DNA from 4 places in the Shewanella japonica genome. Region 1 is predicted to be linked to each of the others. Evidence: predicted binding sites of a transcription regulator. Region 1 holds the regulator's gene; each other region holds the start of a gene.

Region 1 (5,864 bases):
CAGGTCATCGGTGTCCATTCCTGAAGTGGCTTGCGCAACTTTTTCAGGTGTCATGCCACTGATAAGCGAATCTTTTAACTCTTCACCGAGTTCTTCAAGAATTTCACCGGCTTGTTCTTGGTCGATAAGTTGCCACAACACTTGGCGTGTTTTAGGGGGAGATGACTCAAGAATGAGGGCGACATCAGAAGCGGCCATATCATGCAGCATATTGCGCACATGCACAAACATACCACTACCAAGTGCTTGGGTGAGCTGATTTAGGCGCTGTTCTGTAAGTTCGCTATCTATCACTTCGATACTCATTCGCCACTCCTCAAAAATTCGATTGCTAATATTAACTTAACAGTGTGTAAAGGGAGAAGCAGTTTCTAATATGGTGTTGATTGCCGTATAAAAAATAAGCAGGTTATGGTGTGGGTCATGACATTATTATAGTTAACTATAACTGTTTGTTGTTGATAATTTGCCGTTGACTGTTTTAATGCGCTTTGCGCAGCGCAAAAGCTTAGTTTAAGCGTATTCCCGAGTAGAATAGGAGGTTAATAAAGCATGGCTGATAGCGGTTTGGGGTCGTAAATTTCAATGTTTTGCTAGTAAGTGATAACTAGCAACGAGTTAGCCTGAAAGCGTTAAACCATATAAAAGGATTAGCTTTCTTCGTCAAATTTGTCGTTAATCAGTTGGCAAACCGCATCTAGTGCTTGCTGTGCATCAGGGCCTTCAGCCTGAACAGTAATCACTTTTCCTATACCACTTTCTAGCATTAATAAACCTAACACACTCGCTGCGCTGGCTTGTTTGTCACCTTGAATCAAGGTAATGCTGGCTTTAAATTCCGTAGCCAATATAGCTAATTTTGTTGCCGCTCGAGCATGAAGCCCAAGTTTATTACTGATGGTGATTTCTCTGGAGATATTCATCGTCACAGGTTGAGCTCTCGGTGGCGAGCGCTAACTTGGTGTTTACTGTTACTGAAGCGCTGTGTGAGTTGATCTGCAATATAAACTGAGCGATGCTGTCCACCTGTGCAGCCAATCGCGATGGTAAGGTAACTGCGATTATTGCGCTCAAGGTGCGGCATCCAAGTATCAAATAAATTCTCAATCTGCCAGATGAACTTATTGACTAGGGGTTGTCTGCCTAAGAATTCTTGTACTGGTTGATCAAGACCCGTTAATGGTCTTAACTCAGGCTCCCAATGTGGGTTTGGCAAAAAGCGGACATCAAACATAAAGTCGGCTTCAGTAGGCATACCGTGCTTGAATCCAAATGATTCAAAGTGAATGACTAATTCTTTATCAACACTGCCCATAAGAATTTGTCGGACTTGATCGCTCAAATCGTAAATATTCAGCTGAGATGTGTCGATGTAGTGATCAACCATTTTGGCGATTGGTTCGAGCAATCGACCTTCAAGTTGAATCGCTTCTTGTAATGAGATTTGATTTTTTGACAGCGGGTGTAATCGACGTGTTTCACTGTATCGTTTAAGCAGTACTTGATCATTGGCATTTAAAAATAAACTAATGATCGTGGTATCGTCGGACAACAAAGCAATTTGCTGCTCTAATACTTTGCCTTGCTCTTCGATATTACGCACATCAACACTGATGGCGACAAGTTCATTATTTCCTTTTAGCTGCTCTAGTAGGCTGCCAATCAGTGGGAGAGGCAGATTATCAACACAGTAATAACCTAAATCCTCTAACACTCTTAAAGCAACTGACTTACCTGAGCCCGATCGTCCTGATACGATGACAAGTTTCATGCAGTAATAACCTGATACAGTTCTGTAGCGTCATGACTCTTTCGAAGTCTTTTAAGGATGAGTTTATCGCTTAATTTCTCAGCCATACTTGATAACGTGCTTAAGTGTTGCTGACATTGCTCAGAAGGAACCAATAAGGCAAATAAAATGTCTACTGGCTTCTTATCAATAGCATCAAAGTCGATAGCTTCTTCACATTTGATCAAAATAGCGATCGGCGATTCAATGTCGTCTAAACGCCCATGTGGAATCGCAATGCCATTGCCGATACCTGTGCTACCCATTTTTTCACGTGCTATTAAACTTTCGAAAATAGCTTGTGAAGATAGAGTAGGGTACTGGTCAGCCATTAAATTGCTGATAAGTTCCAGTACCTTTTTCTTACTGCCCGGAGTGGCACAGGTAGTGCACGCCGGCTGCAGGATGGTGCGAAGTTCCATCGTTAGTGTTTAATTAACTTCTCTTTGTGTTTAATTACCTGACGGTCTAATTTGTCTATCAGGGCGTCAATTGCGACATACATATCTGCGTTTTGAGATACGGCAAAAACTTCACCTCCTTTGAGGTGCAATTTAGCTTCGGCAATCTGTTGTAACTTTTGTACATTGAGCACAACGTGAACATTATTGATCTGTTCGAAGTGACGTTCAAGCTTTGAAAACTTAGTTTGCACATACTCACGTAAAGATTGAGTAATTTCGATATGGTGTCCAGTCAGGTTAATTTGCATAGATCATCCTCCAATAACAAAGGCTTATAAGCTTTTGCGTTGGTTTGAGGGAGGGATGAGCATTGCTTCACGATATTTGGCGATCGTACGCCGAGCAACATTGATCCCTTGTTCAGCCAGTAGCGTCGCCATTTTACTATCGCTAAGTGGCTTTTTCTGGTTTTCTGCAGCGACCAGCTTTTTGATAAAGGCTCTGATTGCTGTAGATGAACACTCTCCGCCATCATCGGTACTTACGTGGCTAGAGAAGAAGTATTTTAGTTCAAAAAGGCCGCGAGGGGTGTGCATATATTTTTGAGTTGTAACCCGTGAGATGGTCGATTCATGCATCTCTACCGCTTCGGCAATATCATTTAAAACCATAGGCTTCATGGCTTCTTCGCCGAACTCAAAGAAACCTTGCTGGAATTGAACAATACAATTTGCCACTTTTAACAGGGTTTCATTGCGGCTTTCAATACTTTTAATAAACCATTTGGCTTCTTGTAAGTGACCGCGAATGAATTGGCTGTCAGCTTGATTGGCTGAGCCTTTTGCCATGGCGGCATATTGCTGATTTACGCCTATTTTAGGCATATTATCTGGGTTTAATTCTACGACCCAACGGCCATTCTTTTTAAACACTGTGACATCTGGGATGACGTACTCATCTTTGATTGGAGTAATTTGTAACCCTGGGCGAGGGTTCAGTGTTTGGATAAATTGAATCGCTTCGCGTAAATCATCTTCTTTAAGCTTGGTTTTACGCATTAGTAATCTGAAATCACGACCTGCTATTAAATCTAGGTGTTCAGATATCAGTAATTTTACATTTTCTATGCAAGGGATTTCGCTTGGGTATTGTCCCAATTGAATCATCAAACATTCGCTTAAATTTCTTGCAGCGACGCCCACTGGATCAAAATGTTGTACACGCTTTAATACGGCTTCAACCTCATCAAGTTCAATATCCTCAAGACCGAGTGCATCGAGAATATCTTCTGTTGATTGGGTTAAGTAACCTCTATCATCAATTGCGTCGATGATGGCTGTCGCAATGGCGAGGTCATTTTCAGAAAATGGGGTTAAGTTTTTTTGCCATTCTAAATGTTCGTATAAACCTTCAGTCGTTTCACCTTGAAATGGCATATCGTCATCACGGCTTACAGCGCCAGAACCTGAGTTAGGAGAGGCGGTGTAGACTTCATCCCAAGTGGTATCCATTGGTAAGTCTTCAGGCATGGACTCTTTCGTAAGTGACTCTGTTGTATCGACTGATGAGGTGTCTTTTTCTACGCTGACTTGGCTGTTATCGCTAAAATCGGTGTCAGTTTGCTGAGCATTGTCTTTGACTGGTTCTTTTGCTTTGGCAAACTCATCCTCAAGCTCAAGAAGAGGATTTGAGTCAAGTGCTTGCTGAATTTCTTGCTGTAGCTCCAAAGAGGAAAGTTGCAATAAGCGAATGGCTTGTTGCAACTGCGGGGTCATTGTCAGGTGTTGACCCATTTTAAGTTGGAGTGAGGCTTTCATTTACCGCTTATCCCTAATTGAATTTCATCATCGCGACTACAATGTTATGGGTCTAGCACCTTTGTAAGTGTTAGCTAGACTTTAACCGAACTTGGGTTCTACTTTGCCAAAAATTAGCGTTAAGTTTTGAGTCTAGTGTATAACGCTAAAAAGTGGGACTGGTTGGCCGCGAAAATGCCATGCTTGTACACTAAAGAATGCTAACTATAGCTTGAATTGCTCACCTAAGTATACTGACCTGACTTGCTGATTGTCTAAGATCTCAGCAGGCGTACCTTCAGCAATTAAATCTCCGTGGCTGACAATATACGCACGCTCACATACATCAAGTGTTTCACGGACATTATGGTCAGTAATCAATACTCCAAGACCACGATTTTTTAGTTGTTGAATAATTTTCTTAATATCTATCACTGAGATAGGATCAACACCCGCAAATGGTTCATCTAATAAAATAAACTTAGGATTGGCGGCTAAAGCGCGTGCTATTTCTACACGTCGACGTTCACCACCTGATAGAGCCATACCTTGGCTGTCACGAATATGGGTAATATTGAACTCTTCTAATAAGTGCTCTAACTCTTCGATTCGTTGCTCACTCGATAAGGTTTTACGGGTTTGCAGCACCGCCATGATGTTATCGTGCACAGTGAGTTTTCTAAAAATACTGGCTTCTTGAGGTAAGTAACCAATACCTTTACGAGCACGTAAATGCATTGGGTCTGCAGTCAAGTCGTCAGAATCAATCAAAATACGACCTTTATCGCTTTTGACTAAGCCAACAACCATATAAAAGGTTGTGGTTTTACCTGCACCATTTGGCCCTAAAAGACCAACAATCTGACCCGTTTTAACGGTTAGGCTAACGTTTTTGACAACTTGGCGGCTTTTATAGCTTTTTGCTAAGTTCTCAGCTGTTAAGGTAATTTGTGTCATTATTGCTTTTGCTCTGCCGCAGGGGTCGTTATGTCTGCATTGGTTGAGTTTTGAATATCAGATTCTTGAGGGGTGACTGATTCAAGGAGGGCGTCAGTGTTAGTTTCAACAGCATTTGCCTCAGGAGTCACTGTTTGATTCTCAGTTACATTGCTAGGTACATTGTCAGTCGTATCAGCATCTGGGTTATCAAGCGAATCATTATTTTCTAACGGCGCTTCGTCTGAGTTATCAAGTTCTTCGTTTTCTTTATTCAAGTCAGGGTAATTTTCTGGTTGAAAAATAGTGATAACTCTGTCTTTTCCTTCACCTGTGCTTTCAGCGATCAGTTGCTGTTTATCAATATTATAGCTAATGAGATTACCAGTAACCTGACTGCCTGCCTGGTCAAGTTTTGCATTGCCTTTTAAGGTTAAAATACTGGTCGAAAGCTCATATTTTATTTCGTTTGCACTTGCGGTACCGATACGGCCATCATCGAGTTCTTGTGAGAATGTGGCTGGATTACCTGTCGCAATCATGGTTTTTTTGCCACCCGACTCTTCACTGAATGCACGTAATTGATCGGCATTAATATTAATGGTGCCTTGCGTCACATTCACTGGGCCGAAGAAAATCACTTGGTTATTTTTAATATCTGCTTTTTGGCTGACGGCAGCAACTTTAAGCTCTTGTTGTAAATCACCTTCTTTGGCATGAACGCCGGTGACTGTCACTAAGCTCAATCCCATTAGGCTCATACCAAGAATACTTTTTCTAATAAAGTCTGTTTTCATAAGCTTATTGAGTGAAAATGTCAGTGTTTTACTTTGCTTCATATGTTCCTTCTACCTGACTTAAAAGCTCTAACTCTTCGGCATTTAAATCAGCATAAAGGCCTAAGCCTTGTATTTTAAAATCTTGTCCTGAGACATTAAT
Region 2 (5,864 bases), 2.3 Mb from region 1:
GATAACACTGAACGTTGGTTAGTTGAAACGGTTGCCCGACAAGCTGAGCAAGCGGGTATCAAAATGCCAGAAGTGGCGATTTACCAATCACCAGAAATGAATGCTTTTGCTACTGGCCCAAGCAAAGACAATGCATTGGTCGCGGTAAGTTCTGGTCTACTTTATGGTATGACTCAAGACGAAATTGAAGGCGTACTAGCGCACGAAGTTAGCCACGTTGCCAATGGCGACATGGTGACATTGACCTTAATTCAAGGTGTTGTTAATACCTTCGTTATTTTTGCCGCTCGTGTTGTTGCTGGCATTGTTAACAATGTCGTTGCTAATAACAGCGAAGATGGTGAAGGTTTAGGTATGTTTGCGTACATGGCCGTAGTTTTTGTCATGGACATGCTATTCGGTATTTTAGCGTCAATGATTGTGGCTTACTTCTCACGTATTCGTGAATTTAAAGCCGATGAAGGCGCAGCTAAACTTGCAGGTAAGCATAAAATGATTGCTGCATTAGAGCGTTTAAAAACAGGGCCAGAAACAGGTGCAATGCCAGCACAAATGGCTGCATTAGGTATTAATGGTAAGCGTTCAATGGCTGAATTCTTAATGAGTCACCCGCCGTTAGACAAACGCATTAGCGCACTTAAAAACAGCTAATACATTAATAATATTGCGAAAAGGAGCCCAAGGGCTCCTTTTTTAATACTTTCTTTTTGAAATTGTGCGAGTAGAATGATGACCACTTTAATCTTGTGGTTACATCGCGTGACGCATGTTAAGGGAGAAGGTTCAATGTTAGGCTTGGGTAGTTGTATTTACTGTTGCTAAATTAAGCAGTGTTAGCTAAGTTTATTGTAGAGTCAAAGTATTGAGCCAAAATATTGAGTCAAAATGTCGTGCTGATAACCGATAACTAAGAAAGCTAATTGATGATCGTTTTCTTTATTATCACAAATGGAGGGTATTATAGTGAGCAATAAAATTCTTGTGGCTTTGTTTGCAGCAGCTTTAGCTGTACTGACATTGTCAACAAACGCGTTTGCGTCAGATGAAAACTTAGCTGATTTCCATGCCGAAATGGGTGGCTGTGAAAGCTGTCACGCTGATGGTGAACCATCTGCTGATGGTGAGTATGAGTTTGAACAGTGTCAAAGCTGTCATGGTACATTAGCTGAAATGGATGATAACCATGCACCGCATGACGGCATGTTAATGTGCGCCGATTGTCACGCGCCACATGATATGAATGTGGGTGACGTACCAACTTGTGATAGTTGTCATGATGATGGTCGTTCTGCTCAGTAATTGAGCTAGTTGAACTGTGTAACAACTGATGAATAAAGCACCGTTAATGACGGTGCTTTTTTTTTGCTTTGATCCAAGCGCCTTAAATTGACTGATATTTGTATATCAAAAACCCACTGCATGTTCAGATACTTATAATTAAACTACCCCTAAAGAGGTATTTAAATTGCTGTGTTTTCAATGGTTTGCGCTTAATTGGTGCAAAATAATGCACTTATCTAGAACAGTTTTTGATTGAAACCTTACCCTCAGATTTAAAACATCTTTAAAATCATCACTTTGGCTATTGGCACAACTTTTGCGATGTTATTGACATAGAATTTTGTCAGTAAAAGGAAGTTGCATGTCTCATATCCGGTCTAGTATCCAAACAAGTTGTGCTTATTGTGGAGTAGGCTGTGGTGTTAGTGTTTCGCCTCTTGCAGAGGTAACGCCGCATGTTAACGATGAGCAGAAAAACTCAAAAGCAAGTGCACCCATGTATAACCTTGAGGGTGATCTGCAACATCCAGCTAATAAAGGACAGTTATGTGCTAAAGGCGAACGTTTACTAGAAAGCTTGGTTCAGCCTAATACACTGCGTTATCCCAAACGTAAGTCAGGTAAGCCAATTGACTGGGATGTGGCGTTAACAACAATTGCAGACTCTTTTACAAAGACAATTGCTGAGTTCGGGCCAGACTCTGTGGCTTTTTATTTATCTGGTCAGTTGCTAACTGAAGACTATTACGTAGCAAACAAGCTTGCTAAAGGCTTTATTGGTACAGCCAATGTAGATACCAATTCACGTTTATGCATGTCATCGGCTGTGAGTGGGCATATGCGTGCCTTTGGTGAAGATGTCGTGCCGGGCTGTTATGACGATTTTGAGCAAACGGATGTTATTGTGTTAGTTGGGGCGAATAGCGCTTGGACTCACCCGGTTTTATTTCAACGAATGATTAAAGCGCGCGAGCAATCTGGTACAAAAATCATTGTGGTTGACCCAGCTAAAACGGCCACTTCGGCTCAAGCAGATTTACATTTACAAATTACGCCTGGCACTGACAGTCTGTTGTTTAATGGTTTATTGCAGTTTATTTCTGAAAATGAGGCTCAAGATAAGGCGTACATTGATGAGCACACAGAAGGTTTTGATGTTGTACTTCACACCCTATCTTCACAAACTGATCTTGTTAAAACTGACCAGCTTGCATCGTCTTTAGGCTTGACGGAAAGCGAATTAACTCAATTTTATCAGTTGTTTATTGCCAATGAAAAAGTCATTACTGCCAGTTGTCAGGGAGTGAATCAGTCTACTTCAGGTACCGAAACGACGAATGCAATCATCAATTGCCATCTCGCGCTTGGTCATATTGGTAAAGTTGGCTGCGGTTTCTTTTCTTTAACTGGTCAGCCTAATGCGATGGGCGGGCGAGAAGTAGGCGGACTTGCCACACAACTTGCTTGTCATATGGGATTCTCTGCTCCTGAACGACAGTTATTAGCAGATGTATGGCAAACCGAATCCATTGCTAAAGATAAGGGGTTAACTGCAGTTGAATTATTTGATGCAATGGCTGATGGCAAAATTAAAGCCGTATGGATCATGGGAACAAACCCGTTAGTTTCATTACCGAACACAGCAAAAATACAGCAGGCACTTGATGCTTGCCCATTTGTGGTGGTATCAGATATCACCCAAGATGCCGCAACAGCAAAACAAGCCGACATATTATTACCTGCTTTAGGTTGGTCAGAAAAGTGTGGCACTGTCACTAACAGCGAACGTGTTATCACTCGTCAACGTGGCTTTATACCCGTTAAAGGCAATGCAAAACCTGATTGGTGGGCACTCGCTGAAGTCGCAAAACGCATGGGGTTTAGCGCAGCATTTACATTCTCAAGCAGTGCGGCTGTGTTTAAAGAGTTTGCTCAGCTTTCAAAAGCAGTAAAAGCACAATTTCCTGAAAAACAATTTGATATCTCTGGCATGAGTGAATTAACTGATGCTGAATACGACAGGTTAGCGCCAACTCAATGGCCAGTAACAAGTGCCGCAATGCTTGGACAAACTGAGCGTCGATTATATCAAGATGGGCTATTTTCAACGCCTTCTACTAAAGCGCAGTTTATTGCAACACAGCCGCTCAAGTCAGAGTTGAGTGTCGGTCAACATCAAGTATTACTCAATAGTGGCCGCAGTCGAGATCAGTGGCATACCATGACTCGCACTGGCCACATTGCCAGTCTTAGGGCGAGTATTCCTGAGCCACTTGTCGCGTTACATCCAATCAAAATTCAACAGCTTGAGTTAAATGATGGCGATTTAGTGTGTTTTGCAACGCCTGATGCTGAGCGTGATCTAGTAAGTTGCGAACAGAGCACATCGAATGTTCAAGCTGCGGCGAGGGTTGTTGCCGACGACAATCAATCTCCCGATATGGCTTTCATGTCTATGCATTGGTCTTCGCAATTCTCCCTTGGTAAAGGAGTGAATCAAGCACTAAATAGTCAGTTAGACTCAATATCGAAGCAACCTGGCTTTAAATGCCAAGCAACAACCATTACTAAAGTAGAGCTGGCATTACAAGGGGTTATCTTTGGCGAGCATGACCCGTTATTTACCGGCACATGTTGGAATGTTCAGCAAAGTTTGTCAGCGGGTGAGTGTTATCACATCGCTTTTGATGATGCGGAAAAAGGCTTTAATTTTCAGTCTACTAGTTACTCTTTAAAGTGGACGGTGAGCTTACTGAATAAGCAAGTTATTCATGTGCAGTGCAATATGAATCAGGGCCAATTAGTGTCGCTTAAATTGCTAAGTAAGCAGCAAGTTGAAGTCGCCCTTGAGCCGATGCATCTTCTTATCGGTGAAACAGTAGATACAGGGCTAATGAACCGATTACATCAACTGATTAAAGCTGGCAACAGTCCGCTTATTTGTGCGTGTACTGGTGTCACAGAGGCCAAAATTCAGGATTCAATGCTGCAAGCGTTAGATAATTTGGTGTTTGCTCAACGGACAAGTGGTAATGAAGCGATATTGTGCCAAGGTGATTTTGAACAAGCGCTTGAACAGACACAGTCAGAATTGGGTTGTGGCAAGCAATGCGGCAGTTGCCATAGTGAAGTGGTGCAATGTGCAAGTGATGTTTGGCTACTTGGTCTTGAAGATATGGCAATAGAGACTGTGGCAGTAAAAAATAAAAAACAATCCAAATCAACTCAAGAGGAGGTGGCGTGATGAGTCATTCAATCAGTCAATTAGTGAACCATAGTGTTGCTGGGAGTAATCCTTCTAATGTTACTAGCAGCGAGTTAGTTGCTGGTGAGGTTGAGATTGTTGGCGCAGGTTGTGGCCAACTTGATTTGTTGACCATTAAAGCCGCTAGAATTATTTCTCAAGCTGACGCATTAGTTTACGACAGCCTAGTAAGCAGTGATATTTTATCTCTCGTTTCAGTTGATTGTGAACGACACTTTGTCGGAAAACGTTGTGGTCAACCTAGTTATAAGCAAGATGATATTAACTCCTTGTTGGCCAAATTAGCCTTTCAAGGAAAAAAAGTTGTTCGTCTAAAAGGAGGCGATCCGCATATCTTTGGTCGCGGTGCTGAAGAGTCGCTATTTTTAGCAAAAAATGGCCTGATAAGCCGATTTACACCGGGAGTAACAGCGGCATTAGGTTGCGCATCGAATACGGGTATTCCGCTTACTTTTCGAGGAACCGCACGTTCAGTGACTTTAGTGACGGGAACTAAGTTTGACCAAGCCCCCACACATTGGAAAGCATTACTCGCAGCTGAGTCGACACTGGTATTTTATATGGGTAAAGAGCAGGCCAAGGCTATTTCAGCTGGGCTACTCGCTGTTGATGCGCCAGCTGATTTACCCGTTGCTTTTATCACAAATGGCGGCAGACCCAATCAATTAGTGACTTACGCCAATGTCTCAACGATGGCAGAACAAGCTGAAACAATTAAAGACTCTGGCCCGACACTGATTATTATTGGTGAAGTGGTTGCTGTTGGGCAAGAGCTAGCTGCTTTACTTGCTGATGTCAGTGCGACATCAATGGCCGAGGTCGTCAATGGTTGAACAACATTCAAAAACACAGCTTGATGCTGATGACTTTGATAACCGCAAGCTGGTTAAAGCATTAGGTAAAGGCGTGAAAGGTAGCCGAAGTTTAAATTTTGCTGAGGCATCTCATCTCATTAGGGCTTTCGCTAATGGGGAGCTATCATCTGCTCAAATGGCAGCTGCAATGATGCTAATGCGAGTCAGAGGTGAGTCAGTTGAAGAGCTTGCAGGCGTTGCTTCTGGGCTAAAGCAGCTTGTTGGCAAAGAATGGCAAGACCTTAATGCGGACATAGATTGGCCAGTATATGCTGGAAAGCGAGAGCAATTACCATGGTTATTATTAGCCGCTAAAACAATCGCGCGCAAAGGCCAAACGATTATTTTACATGGTGACAGCCAGTCTCTTCCTCACCGAAGACATGTAGAGTCTTTTATTTCGGCGTTAGACATTCCACGCTGTTTTACCGCAGAGCAAGCTAAAGTTAATTTAGCAAAAACAG
Region 3 (5,864 bases), 810 kb from region 1:
ATCCTATGGCTGATGGTGACGGCTTTATTTACAAACCGAATGTCAATGTGATGGAAGAGATGGCGGATATGATTTCAGCATCTCGTTCTTATCAAATGAATGTCCAAGTGGCTGATGCGGCAAAATCAATGCTGCAACAAACACTTCGTATGGGTAAGTAATATGAATTTTGTGGGGGGTAAAAGATGAGCCTCATTAATCCTTACAGCAGTCAGTCTTTACCACAGACTCAATCTGCTAGTAGTACTGGTATTGCATCCAATACACAAGAAACAGCCAGTACAGGGAATGCATTTTTAGACAGTGTGGCCTTACAAGGAGAGCCAGAAACACCTGAACCTAATAGCCAGGAGCTGACTCAATCAGATTTCTTTGCTTTATTGAGTCAACAGTTATCAATGCAAGATCCGTTTAAGCCTGTTGAAAACGATCAAATGATTTCGCAAATGGCATCATTCTCAACCGTTGACGGTATTGCCAAGTTGAATGAAGAAATTCTCAACTTAAATAACTTAACGAGTTCGAGTCAGGCGTTGCAGGCTTCAAGTTTAGTAGGCCGTAAAGTGTTAATTCCGTCTGATACGGGGCACATATCGTCAGATAGTCCAGAAGTCAATGGCGTGATTAGTACACCAACTTCTATCGATACGATAACAGTCAGTATTGAAGACGAAAGTGGCCAAGTCATTAAAACCTTTGAAGTTGACGGCTCTGCTGGCGGTAACATTGATGTGTCATGGGATGGGCTAGATAAAAATGGCGACCCAGCTCCTGAAGGCAATTACGCGATAAAAGCGAACGGCAAAATTGATGGAAAATCAGAAGATTTAGCAGTATCGACCTATGCGCATGTGACGAGCGTGTCACTGGGTAACACCACAACAGGAGCAATATTAAACCTACGTGGTATTGGTGGTATTCAGTTGTCAGATGTCTTAGCTGTCACTGAAAGTTAATTAGCTTATCAAATTTAAAGCTGGCAGCTGTGGCAGTCAGTAAAACAAACAGAATGAGTAGGAAAGGGGTGAATTATGTCGTTTAACATTGCTTTGAGTGGTATTTCTGCAGCTCAAAAAGATCTCAATACCACTGCGAATAACATTGCTAACGTTAACACCGTAGGCTTTAAAGAATCTCGTGCCGAGTTTGCTGACGTATATGCTAATTCAATTTTCTCTAACAGCAAAACTGCTGTCGGTGGCGGTGCGACAACGACACAGGTTGCACAGCAATTTCAGCAAGGTAGTTTACAGTTTACTAGTAACTCTTTAGATATGGCGATAAGTGGCGGTGGTTTCTTTGTGACATCATCAGGTGTGGGAGTTCAAGATCACGCATTCACTCGTGCTGGCGCATTTAAAGTTAACTCAGAAAGTTACATGACTGATTCTGCTGGTAACTATTTACAAGGGTTCCCTGTTGATGCTGACGGTAACTCTACCTCGGTTAGTTTAACGACGACTCAACCAATTAAGATCCCTGATACGGCAGGTAGCCCAGTGAAAACTGAGAATATTGGCCTACAGATGAACCTTGATGTGGGTGAAACGCCATTAGATCCTGCTAACTTTGATCCCAACGATCCTGACACGTTTAATAAATCGACTTCAGTGACGATTTATGACTCACTTGGTGAATCGCACATTATGACCACCTATTTTGTTAAGCCGACAGAAGGGGCTTATACCGGTGAAAGTAATTGGGTTGCATTCTATGCTGTAGATGGCAAACAAGTTGACCTTGACCAAGCAAATGGTGGTTCATACGGCGCTGATACGACTGGTGACGGTGTTGCTGATACGACAAGATTTGCTGAAAATGCATCGGGCTGGAAAGGCTCGGTATTAAAGTTCAATGATGCGGGCGCATATACAGGCTCAGATCCTGCGGTAGTTGAAACGGTTGAGCTGGGTGTTAATGGTGCTAACGTATTAGGCCCTGGCGCTGATGGTAGTCAAAAAGTTACCGTTGGATTTAATAATCCAACTCAATATGCATCTCCATTTGAAGTGACTGAGTTAACTCAAGATGGTACCACCGTCGGTCGTTTGACTAACGTAGGTATTGGCGAAGATGGCTTAGTGACAGCAAGTTACAGTAACGGTTCGACTGAACCATTAGCTCGAGTTGCTTTGGTTCGTTTTGCTAACGAGCAAGGTTTAACTCAAGTGGGTAATACTTCTTGGAAAGCCAGCTTGGATTCTGGTCCAGCGCTAGCAGGTGAAGCAAATAGTGGTACCTTTGGTAGTATTCGTTCATCGGCGCTTGAACAATCTAACGTCGATTTGACCACTGAGTTAGTGGATTTGATTTCTGCACAACGTAACTTCCAAGCGAACTCTCGTACACTTGAAGTGAATAACACGTTAAATCAGTCGATTCTTCAAATTCGATAAGTTTGACTTGTTTTGACAAAGAGTTGCCGCAACGGCAACTCTTTGCCTTTTCATTTTTTGCCTCTTATTGTTTTTCTTTTCACTTCCTGCTTTTCAAATACATTTCATTTAGTTAGCCATTCTCTATTCACAATTTATATATTGGCACACTCATTGCTAGTTCTAGTTATATCTTTAGTTATGTAAAAAGTTTGACGGAGCGGCAGATGGACAAATTACTGTATGTTGCCATGAGTGGGGCAAAGCAAAATATGAATGCTTTGGCTGTTCGTGCCAATAATTTAGCCAATGCGAATACCGATGGTTTTAAAGCTGATTTGGCTCAAGCTCGCTCTATGCAAGCGTTTGGGGAAGGCTTACCGACACGTGTCTTTTCTATGACTGAAAGCCCTGGGCAAAATTTTAGTTCAGGCCCAATTAAAACTACGGGTCGTGATTTAGACATTGCGATTAAAGATAAAGGTTGGATTGCAGTGCAGGGTGCTGATGGCGGCGAAGCGTATACCCGCTCCGGTAGTCTAAGTTTTGACAGTACAGGCTTATTAACTAATGGTCGAGGCAACCCTGTTATGGGAGAGGCTGGACCGATAGTTTTGCCGCTACCAATCGACAAAGTTCAAATCTCGCCTGATGGCATTATTTCTGTAAGACCTCAGGGTGCAACTGCGGATGTGGTTGAAGAAGTGGCACGAATTAAATTAGTTAATCCATCAAATGAAGAAATGATGCGTGGTGAAGATGGGTTATTTAGGCTGACTTCGGGCTTAAATGCGCCGAACGATCCTAATGTGAATATCGAAACAGGGGCTGTTGAAGGCAGTAATGTTAACGCTGTTTCAGAAATGGTGGCGTTAATTGATATCCAGCGTCAATACGAAATGCAAGTGAAGATGATGAAAAATGCCGAAGAGCTAGACCGTGCTTCATCATCCTTAATGAGAGTTAGTTAGGAGTAATAATTATGCATCCCGCTTTATGGATCAGTAAAACAGGCTTAGATGCCCAACAAACCGATATTGCAGTTATTTCTAATAACGTGGCGAATGCGAGCACCGTAGGTTACAAAAAAAGCCGTGCAGTATTCGAAGACTTGCTATATCAAACAGTCAATCAAGCTGGTGGTATAAGTGCTGATAATACTAAGCTGCCGAATGGTTTGAACATTGGTGCCGGTACTAAGGTCGTGGCAACTCAAAAAATGTTCACCCAAGGTAACATGTTAACCACAGATAACTCGTTAGATTTAATGATTGAAGGCCCTGGATTTTTTGAGGTCGAGATGCCTGATGGCACCGCTGCTTATACCCGAAATGGTCAATTTAGCTTAGATGAAAATGGCCAGATTGTGACTCCAGGTTCTGGTTATGTCGTGCAACCGTCAATCACCATACCTGATGATGCAACTTCAATTACAGTCTCTGCCGAAGGTGAAGTATCAGTAAAATTATCTGGCGCGACAGAAAGCACAGTTGTTGGACAGTTAGCCATGAGCGATTTCATTAATCCATCAGGGTTAGATCCATTAGGGCAAAACTTGTATACCGAAACTGGCGCAAGTGGAACGCCTATTCAGGGAACAGCTTCTTTAGATGGCCTAGGCGCTATTCGCCAAGGGGCATTAGAAACATCAAACGTTAATGTGACTGAAGAGCTAGTAAACCTGATTCAAAGTCAGCGTATTTACGAAATGAACTCTAAAGTGATATCAGCTGTTGATCAGATGATGTCTTACGTGACTCAGAACCTATAACTGTTATTGAAAGGAACTGGATTATGAATAAATACCTAGCGTTAGCATCCGTTATTTTCATTGCCGGTTGTAGTTCAACGCAACAAAAACCTATACCTGATGATCCATTTTATGCGCCAGTGTATCCAGAAGCATCACCAACTAAAATGGTGTCGACGGGGTCGATTTACATGGACCATCAATCGTCTAGCTTATATTCAGATATACGAGCACATAAAGTCGGTGACATTATCACAGTGCTGTTAAATGAATCGACTCAAGCTAAAAAAAGCGCCAATAACGAAATCAAAAAAGACTCTAATCTGAGTGTTGACCCTATCTATGCTGGTGGCGGCAATGTGACGATTAAAGGTGTACCACTTGATTTACGTTATTCTGATGCGATGGACACCAAGCGTGAAGCTGATGCTGACCAATCTAACAGCCTTGATGGCAGTATCTCAGCTAACGTGATGCAAGTGCTCAGTAATGGCAACTTGGTTATCCGTGGTGAAAAATGGATTTCGATTAACAATGGCGATGAATTTATTCGTGTTACAGGCATGGTAAGAAGTCAAGATATCACTCCTGAGAATACAGTTCAGTCAACTCGAGTAGCCAATGCCCGCATTCAATATAGCGGAACGGGTACATTTGCAGATGTTCAAAAAGTAGGGTGGTTAAGCTCATTCTTTATGAGCGAATGGTGGCCTTTCTAAGGAGTATGCCATGAAAATTTCATCTTTATTTATCTCCATTACCCTTACCGTCTCTGTTGCATTAACGGTATTTTCTGCGCCAGTTCAAGCACAGCGAATTAAAGATATTGCCAACGTTCAAGGTGTACGTAGTAACCAACTGATTGGTTATGGTCTTGTGGTTGGTTTGCCAGGCACTGGTGAAAAAACCAAATACACTGAACAAACATTCAGAACCATGCTGAAAAACTTTGGCATTAATTTACCTGATAATGTGAACCCTAAAACCAAGAATGCGGCGGTGGTAGCGGTGCATGCAGAGATGCCAGCATTTATTAAGCCCGGTCAAAATATTGACATTACCGTATCGAGTTTAGGTGAAGCAAAAAGCTTACGTGGCGGCACTTTACTGCAAACCTTTTTAAAAGGGGTTGATGGCAATGTTTACGCTATCGCACAAGGCAGTCTAGTGGTCAGTGGTTTCAGTGCAGAAGGTTTAGATGGTTCGCAAGTGATTCAAAATACGCCAACAGTTGGGCGTATTCCTGGTGGCGCGATTGTTGAACGCAGTGTGATGAGTCCATTTGCGACAGGGGATCATCTAACTTTTAACCTACGTCGTTCAGATTTTTCTACCGCTAAAAGTATGGCAGATGCAATTAACGACTTTTTAGGTCCAGGTATGGCAAGAGCGTTAGATGCAACCTCTATTCAAGTCAGTGCGCCTCGTGATGCATCACAGCGAGTTTCTTTTTTAGCGACATTAGAAAATGTTGAAGTCGAGATAGCTGATGAATCTGCGAAAGTGATTGTTAACTCACGCACTGGCACCATTGTCGTTGGCCAAAATGTGCGTTTAATGCCTGCAGCTGTGACGCATGGCGGATTAACGGTCACCATTGCAGAAGCTACGCAAGTTTCGCAGCCAAATGCATTTGCAAATGGTCAAACGGTTGTCACTACAGATAGCACAATTGATGTTGCTGAAGAAGACAGTCGTATGTTTTTGTTTGATCCAGGTACGACATTAGATGAGCTTGT
Region 4 (5,864 bases), 2.3 Mb from region 1:
CAAACATATCTATCTGCGAGCGCTATCGTCTCAGCCTGAATTAACCCAAAAAGCCATTAAACAGTTGGTTAATTTTCAGCAATTAGATGAAAACTTATTGATCACTATTGCAGCAAGAAGCTGGATAGCATTAAAAGATGATGCAACTCGCAAACTTTATCTAGAAGTTTTAGCCAATCAACCGCAAAACTTCTTTAATCAAGTATTTGCTGATATCGTAGCAATACCAAGCCTGCGAGAATCGCTATTACTAGACTTAAGAAGTACCGACCGCAGCGCCACACTTTCTTCCGCCATTGGCGGATTATTTAGGGCCGTAAGCCAATGATGTCAGATTTTATATTAATCGTTGCCGTTGTAGTGGTCGCTGCATTTTTTTGGCAATTACGCCAAATGGCAGAGATCAGCCGCCGTTATGCTGAAAAGTCTTGCGCCGGTCAGAAGGTTCAACTGCTTGCTATCGCAATGGAGTCGGCAAAACCGAGTATTGGCGGTACAACAGGGTTATGTTGGCGAGCTAAATTCATGTTTGAGTTCAGCACCGACGGTATTAACCAATACCGTGGTCATATCAACATGCACGGCAAAAAAATTGAAAAAATTAATTGGCCAATTTTCCCAGAGCCTGAATGGATGGACGCACCAATGGCTAAAGGCAAATTTGGTGGCTGCGGCGGTGCTTCGAGCTGCAATTCGGGTAAATGCCGATAATAACAACATTGATGCGCTTTATTATCACTAACGCTATCATTTTGATGGCGTTTTTTATATCTGTCGCTAACACTTTTAAAAACACGATAATAAGCGTGAAAAGTCATAGTAAAAGTAGAGGTAAAGTAGAGTTTTCACTTACACCAGAATGCCTGAACCAATGCACGCCTTTAAAAAGTAAAAAATAACGGTAATTAAAGCTTCACCTTGCCGAAATAAACTTGAGTCCAAACTTTACAAATTCCAAAAGAAAGACCGCGACAATAAATTGCCGCGGCCTCTTGTACTCTTGTTAAGCCTTCCTGCTATTTTTGTGCTCCCTGCACCATCCATGCGTCTAACTTGCTCCGTGCGCTATCCTTATTCAATCCTTGATGTTCCTTGTACACTGAAGTACTGTCCCTCTTACTCGATTATCCCTTGACCGAGCCTGCTCAAATCCTTAAGCGTGTCCTTTAATTCGTCCTTGGTTTTCTTCCATGACATCCATGATTCAATCATTTGCATCCAATGCAATCACTGTTATCCATAACAGCGTAAATCCTTTTATTGATGTCCTAAAAATCCTTTTCTACAATAAAACCTTTCATCTTAATGATGTCAGTATCATCCTTTGACACTGCCGTTATCCATAACGGTTGTTTTACTGTCGTCGAGAAAGTGTATTCTTAATCATCATCCTGATGAACAAATTATCTCTCTCGTGCATTTACTGCTTGGGTATATTTTAAGAGATGTACGAATAAATAAATATGCACAAAACAGCAAATTAACAAAAAAACAACACTGCGAATTTCGAACAAACATCATAAAGCCATAATTATCAACAACTTAAAAAAATCGTTTAGTGTAAGTCTATTTTAAAAGCGATTATTCTCACATCTCTTGTGAGATATCTCTTACAAATCGGGTAGACAAATGCACTTTTGAAGCGGTTAAGCTGTTCACATATTTAACAAATGAATATCTCATATAATAAAAAGCGCAACCCTAACATGTAAGGTTGCGCCAGTTTTACGCTTTGTTAGCCATCCTGCTAAGTTGTGCTCCCTGCTCCATCCTTGCGAATCGTCTTGCTCCTTGCTCCCTTATTCCTTTTTTACTCAATATCCTTGTATATGCCTTTTAAGCCATACTTGAGTTCTCAATCCTTTGAACAGTCAATCCTTTTGACCGAATCTAACTCCTAAAATTACCTTCCTGGTATTTGCTTCCTGCTACCCATATCTTCCTGACTTGGGGTCATCCATGTTTCAGTTAATCCTTAACTGAGCTTTTGCCCACTCCTTGAGCGTGTCCTACTTTCATCCTGAAAATCATTACATGTATTCGTATCAATAACTCTCATCCTGAGTGTTAATCGCCAAATACTTTCTAAGCACTACTATTACTGTTCACTGACTTTTTAAAAAGTTACTTCCTGTAACGATTTGTTTAGTCATTCAATTAATTGCTTAGTGACTTTATTGTATTGAAATCATGTAATAGAAAAATGGAAAAAAGTGGATGAAACAAAATATTCACAATAGCCTACGTCAAACTAAAACAACTAAATTATTGTTTTAAAAGAACATAAAAATTAAATAAAAGAAATTAACTCGATTAAAGAATATGAAAACCTACAGTAAGGTGAGAGATCTCTTACATTCCTGATTAACACTTAACCAGAGTTTTTCTTGAGGCCGAGTTTATTTTTTAACATTTGTGCAAACATGACCCAGTCAGCAAGTAAACTATAAAAGGGGTACTCAAATGTGGCGGGTTTATTCTTTTCAAAGAAGAAGTGACCAACCCAAGCAAAGCCATAACCGATTACGGGCAATGTCCATAAAAGCCACCATTGTTGTGATAACAACACTATAATCAACATGACCACAATAATTCCGCTACCGATATAGTGAAGTCGTCTGCATGTTACATCTTGATGTTGAGATAAATAAAAAGGATAAAAAGAATTAAAGTCTTGGTATTTTTTCGTGCTCATTTTCCATCCTACCTAGCGATTAAATCAATACGCTCACTATATAAACTGCGAACCGAGTTATTTACTCGAATATATCAATACTTCACCATCTACAGTGCCGATCGTTAGTTGAGAAAGGTGCTGAAAACCCTCACGGATAAATAACTCACTGTGTTTAGGATTATTAATAAACACGCCGATACCATCGAGTTCAGGTTGGTCATCACACCAACTTAACACAGCGTGAATCAATTTAGCGCCATTCCCTTTACCCTGTTCAATGGGCGATAACGCTATAAACTGCAGAATGCCATATTGATTACTTGGTAGGCTTTCTAAAATACTATTCTCTTTGTTGATTAATGCTTGCGTGGAGCTCCAACCGGTTCCCAGCACCATTTTCAAACGCCAATGCCAATAGCGGCTTTCACCTAATGGCACTTGATGAGTAATCACGCACGCAACACCAATCAATCTTTCACCATTAAACCAGCCAATTAAAGGTTGCTCTTGCTGCCATAATTCAGTTAATTCTTCCCTGATAGCGGCACGTAATTTTTGCTCGTAACTGGCTTTATTAGCCGTGGACAAGGCTTCAATGAAAAACGGATCATCATGATAGGCGTTATATATTATCGACGCAGCCACCCGTAAATCTTCTGCTGTCAGGTACACTGCACGATATTCCGCCATAGTAGTCTGTTCCATAATTTCAGTCTCATTGAAGTTCAGTGAATAGTTACAAGTTAACAAGTTTGAAACATATTGCAATTTTAATCCGCTCGCCTAGGCTTAATGCAGATAAGTCCATTCACTTCTTAATAAGGTCGTCATCATGGATACCACCTCAATAACGTTAAACCACCTATTTGAACAACTCGGACTGGATGCATCACCGACTGGAATTGAGCACTTTATTACTACGCATAACATTCCTAACGAAATACCAATTACCCAAGCTAGCTTTTGGAATGAAGCACAAAAAGCATTTATTACAGAGGCCTTAACGCAAGACGCCCAGTGGTCAGAACTCGTCGACCAACTGGACGTATTATTAAGGCAATAACAGTAACTACAGTCTAGATTTTTTGGTAAGCCGTATCGCCCCAACCAACTAATTTATTATCACTGATCACCACAGGAGTACATTCATCCTTAGTGGTTTTACCATCACCTTTGCTCCACTGAGTACGATAAAAGAATACATGGACTTCTTTTTTCGGACTGTCTGCGTCAGCTTGAGTAACATAAGCCTCACTGAAATCAGCAGTACCCATTAGAGTCGTTACTTGATCTCGCGCCATACCAATCGTCAACTTAGATAAATTAGTACGATTAGTTTGTTGTTGTTTTTCCCAATAAGAGCTGCTGCGATTACCTTCGTGATCACCCACATTCAACACACAACCACTCAATGAAAGACTGCTTACAGCCATTAACAATGCTAAACCCAATTTTGCTTTCATGATACTTCCTTATTATTAAAATGATTCTCACGTAATTTCTACTCAAACTGTTTTTGAGATACGTTATAATGTTGTCCATTATGATTAAGCTAAAAGCATGCCAAAAGTTATATTATTGATTTTATTATATTTTTAAAATAACATTTGATTAAATCATCATTTTCACCAATCAACATTGAGGATTTTCACTAATTATGAGTCCAATCGAACAAGTCCTCGCAGCGGCCAAAACCATTGCAATGAATGGCCACACTCCGACGATGGCATTAGTAAAAGGAAAACTGGGTGGTAAAGTGCCAATGCCTTTGTTAATCCAAGGCTTGCAACAGTTTAAAGCTATCCCAAAAGATCAGTGGCAAACCTTGCCAGATCTAGGCGATGCGCTAGAGTCGACCAAACAAACAGCCAATACTGAGCGACAACAACTTGAGCAACTATTTCAAACGCAAATTCAACAAATGAAAGCTGACTTTGACAAAAAAATTGAATCGCTAGAACAGCGTATCGCCCAATTAGAAAATCAATCATAAGGCTGTTATTAGTTTAAATTAGATTGACCACAAGACTTTTTAACGACACCCAAACACTTAACACATTAACGGAACTCCCATGTTTGTCACTGAGCTCAGATTTGAATGTTTTGCGGATACCACCATCACCGCGGCAGAAAAAGCCATCAACCATTATCTCGAATCATTACGAGCAAACGGTCAAATATTGGGAAGAGAATTTGCAGTCGCCTTTAACGAAGGTGAGTTTAAAGTGCGATTGTTGATGCCAGAAAAAACCAGCTTAGCAACTCGTCACAATAGTCCTTGGACTAAACAAGCCTTACAACAATTAACAGACGCAAAACTGTTAGCACCGCGCGAGAAATATATAGGCCAAGATATTAACTCTGAAGTCAGCAATACGGAGCAGCCTAGCTGGCAAGTGTTATATACCAGCTATGTACATATGTGTTCACCTATCCGATCTGGCGATAACTTACTCCCCATTCCACTGTATCAGCTGCCTGCAACCTTTAACGGCGATCATAAACGCGTCATTCGCTGGCAGACAGAGTGGCAAGCCTGTGATGAATTACAAATGGCAGCGGCCACAAAGGCTGAATTTGCAGCATTAGAAGAAATTACCAGTCATCAAAGTGATTTATTTAGACGGGGCTGGGATATCAGGGGCGGAGTTGAGTATTTAACTAAAATCCCAACTTATTATTATTTATACCGTGTCGGTGGCGAAAACCTTGCCAGTGAAAAAAACCGAGCTTGTCCACGTTGCGGCTCAAAAGCGTGGCGTTTAGATGAGCCATTATTAGACATGTTCCACTTTAGGTGCGAGCCATGTCGAATTGTATCGAATATCTCATGGGATCATCAGTAAAATTATCTTCTCGTCAATAGATACTAATACAACGAGTTAGCTGATAACGCATTATCGGTTCATTCAATAAAAAAGCCAGACCGCATCTATAGCCTGATCTATAGCCTGGCTTTTTTATTTTATGTCCGAATAAGCAATTATTTCTTGCCTTTAATCAAATCATTCCACATCATTTTCATTCGCTGCCAAATACCTGGATGAGCAACATATTCCTCTACAATCGGCTCTACCGGCGGCGTTACTCGTGGTGTTAGCGCATCAATAAATTCCGCAAGACTATCGGCTAATTTATCTTTGGGCCTATCACCTGGAATTTCAATCCACACACTGCCATCTTCATT

The links. Region 1 encodes sigma-54, which starts transcription at its own class of promoters, with help from an activator protein. Its sites were predicted from a motif close to GTTGGCACGNNNNTNGNNT; they were not measured.
Region 2: a site for sigma-54 is predicted at 1,585-1,603, ahead of SJ2017_RS08655 (nitrate reductase). Genes of this name have one in related genera too.
Region 3: a site for sigma-54 is predicted at 2,537-2,555, ahead of flgF (flagellar basal-body rod protein FlgF). Genes of this name have one in related genera too.
Region 4: a site for sigma-54 is predicted at 4,227-4,245, ahead of SJ2017_RS07075 (DUF3192 domain-containing protein). Genes of this name have one in related genera too.

The regions. Positions count from the first base shown of each region.
Region 1 is NZ_CP020472.1:4,296,865-4,302,728, reverse strand. It holds gene mgtE (magnesium transporter) at 1-306, opposite strand, end outside; gene SJ2017_RS18470 (HPr family phosphocarrier protein) at 651-923, opposite strand; gene rapZ (RNase adapter RapZ) at 926-1,771, opposite strand; gene ptsN (PTS IIA-like nitrogen regulatory protein PtsN) at 1,768-2,211, opposite strand; gene hpf (ribosome hibernation promoting factor) at 2,214-2,501, opposite strand; gene SJ2017_RS18450 (RNA polymerase factor sigma-54) at 2,526-4,010, opposite strand; gene lptB (LPS export ABC transporter ATP-binding protein) at 4,215-4,946, opposite strand; partial or broken gene lptA (lipopolysaccharide transport periplasmic protein LptA) at 5,141-5,686, opposite strand; gene lptC (LPS export ABC transporter periplasmic protein LptC) at 5,751-5,864, opposite strand, start outside.
Region 2 is NZ_CP020472.1:2,027,264-2,033,127, forward strand. It holds gene htpX (protease HtpX) at 1-651, shown strand, start outside; gene cctA (tetraheme c-type cytochrome CctA) at 964-1,299, shown strand; gene SJ2017_RS08655 (nitrate reductase) at 1,643-4,525, shown strand; gene cobA (uroporphyrinogen-III C-methyltransferase) at 4,525-5,379, shown strand; gene SJ2017_RS08665 (hypothetical protein) at 5,372-5,864, shown strand, end outside.
Region 3 is NZ_CP020472.1:3,488,201-3,494,064, reverse strand. It holds gene flgC (flagellar basal body rod protein FlgC) at 1-161, shown strand, start outside; gene flgD (flagellar hook assembly protein FlgD) at 186-956, shown strand; gene flgE (flagellar hook protein FlgE) at 1,032-2,396, shown strand; gene flgF (flagellar basal-body rod protein FlgF) at 2,603-3,346, shown strand; gene flgG (flagellar basal-body rod protein FlgG) at 3,358-4,146, shown strand; gene flgH (flagellar basal body L-ring protein FlgH) at 4,170-4,844, shown strand; gene SJ2017_RS15020 (flagellar basal body P-ring protein FlgI) at 4,855-5,864, shown strand, end outside.
Region 4 is NZ_CP020472.1:1,642,965-1,648,828, reverse strand. It holds gene SJ2017_RS07100 (DUF3549 family protein) at 1-328, shown strand, start outside; gene SJ2017_RS07095 (DUF3301 domain-containing protein) at 325-711, shown strand; gene SJ2017_RS07090 (Mpo1-like protein) at 2,372-2,695, opposite strand; gene SJ2017_RS07085 (GNAT family N-acetyltransferase) at 2,753-3,382, opposite strand; gene SJ2017_RS07080 (DUF2789 domain-containing protein) at 3,510-3,740, shown strand; gene SJ2017_RS07075 (DUF3192 domain-containing protein) at 3,754-4,140, opposite strand; gene SJ2017_RS07070 (DNA-binding protein) at 4,335-4,670, shown strand; gene SJ2017_RS07065 (Zn-ribbon-containing protein) at 4,750-5,523, shown strand; gene syd (SecY-interacting protein) at 5,661-5,864, opposite strand, start outside.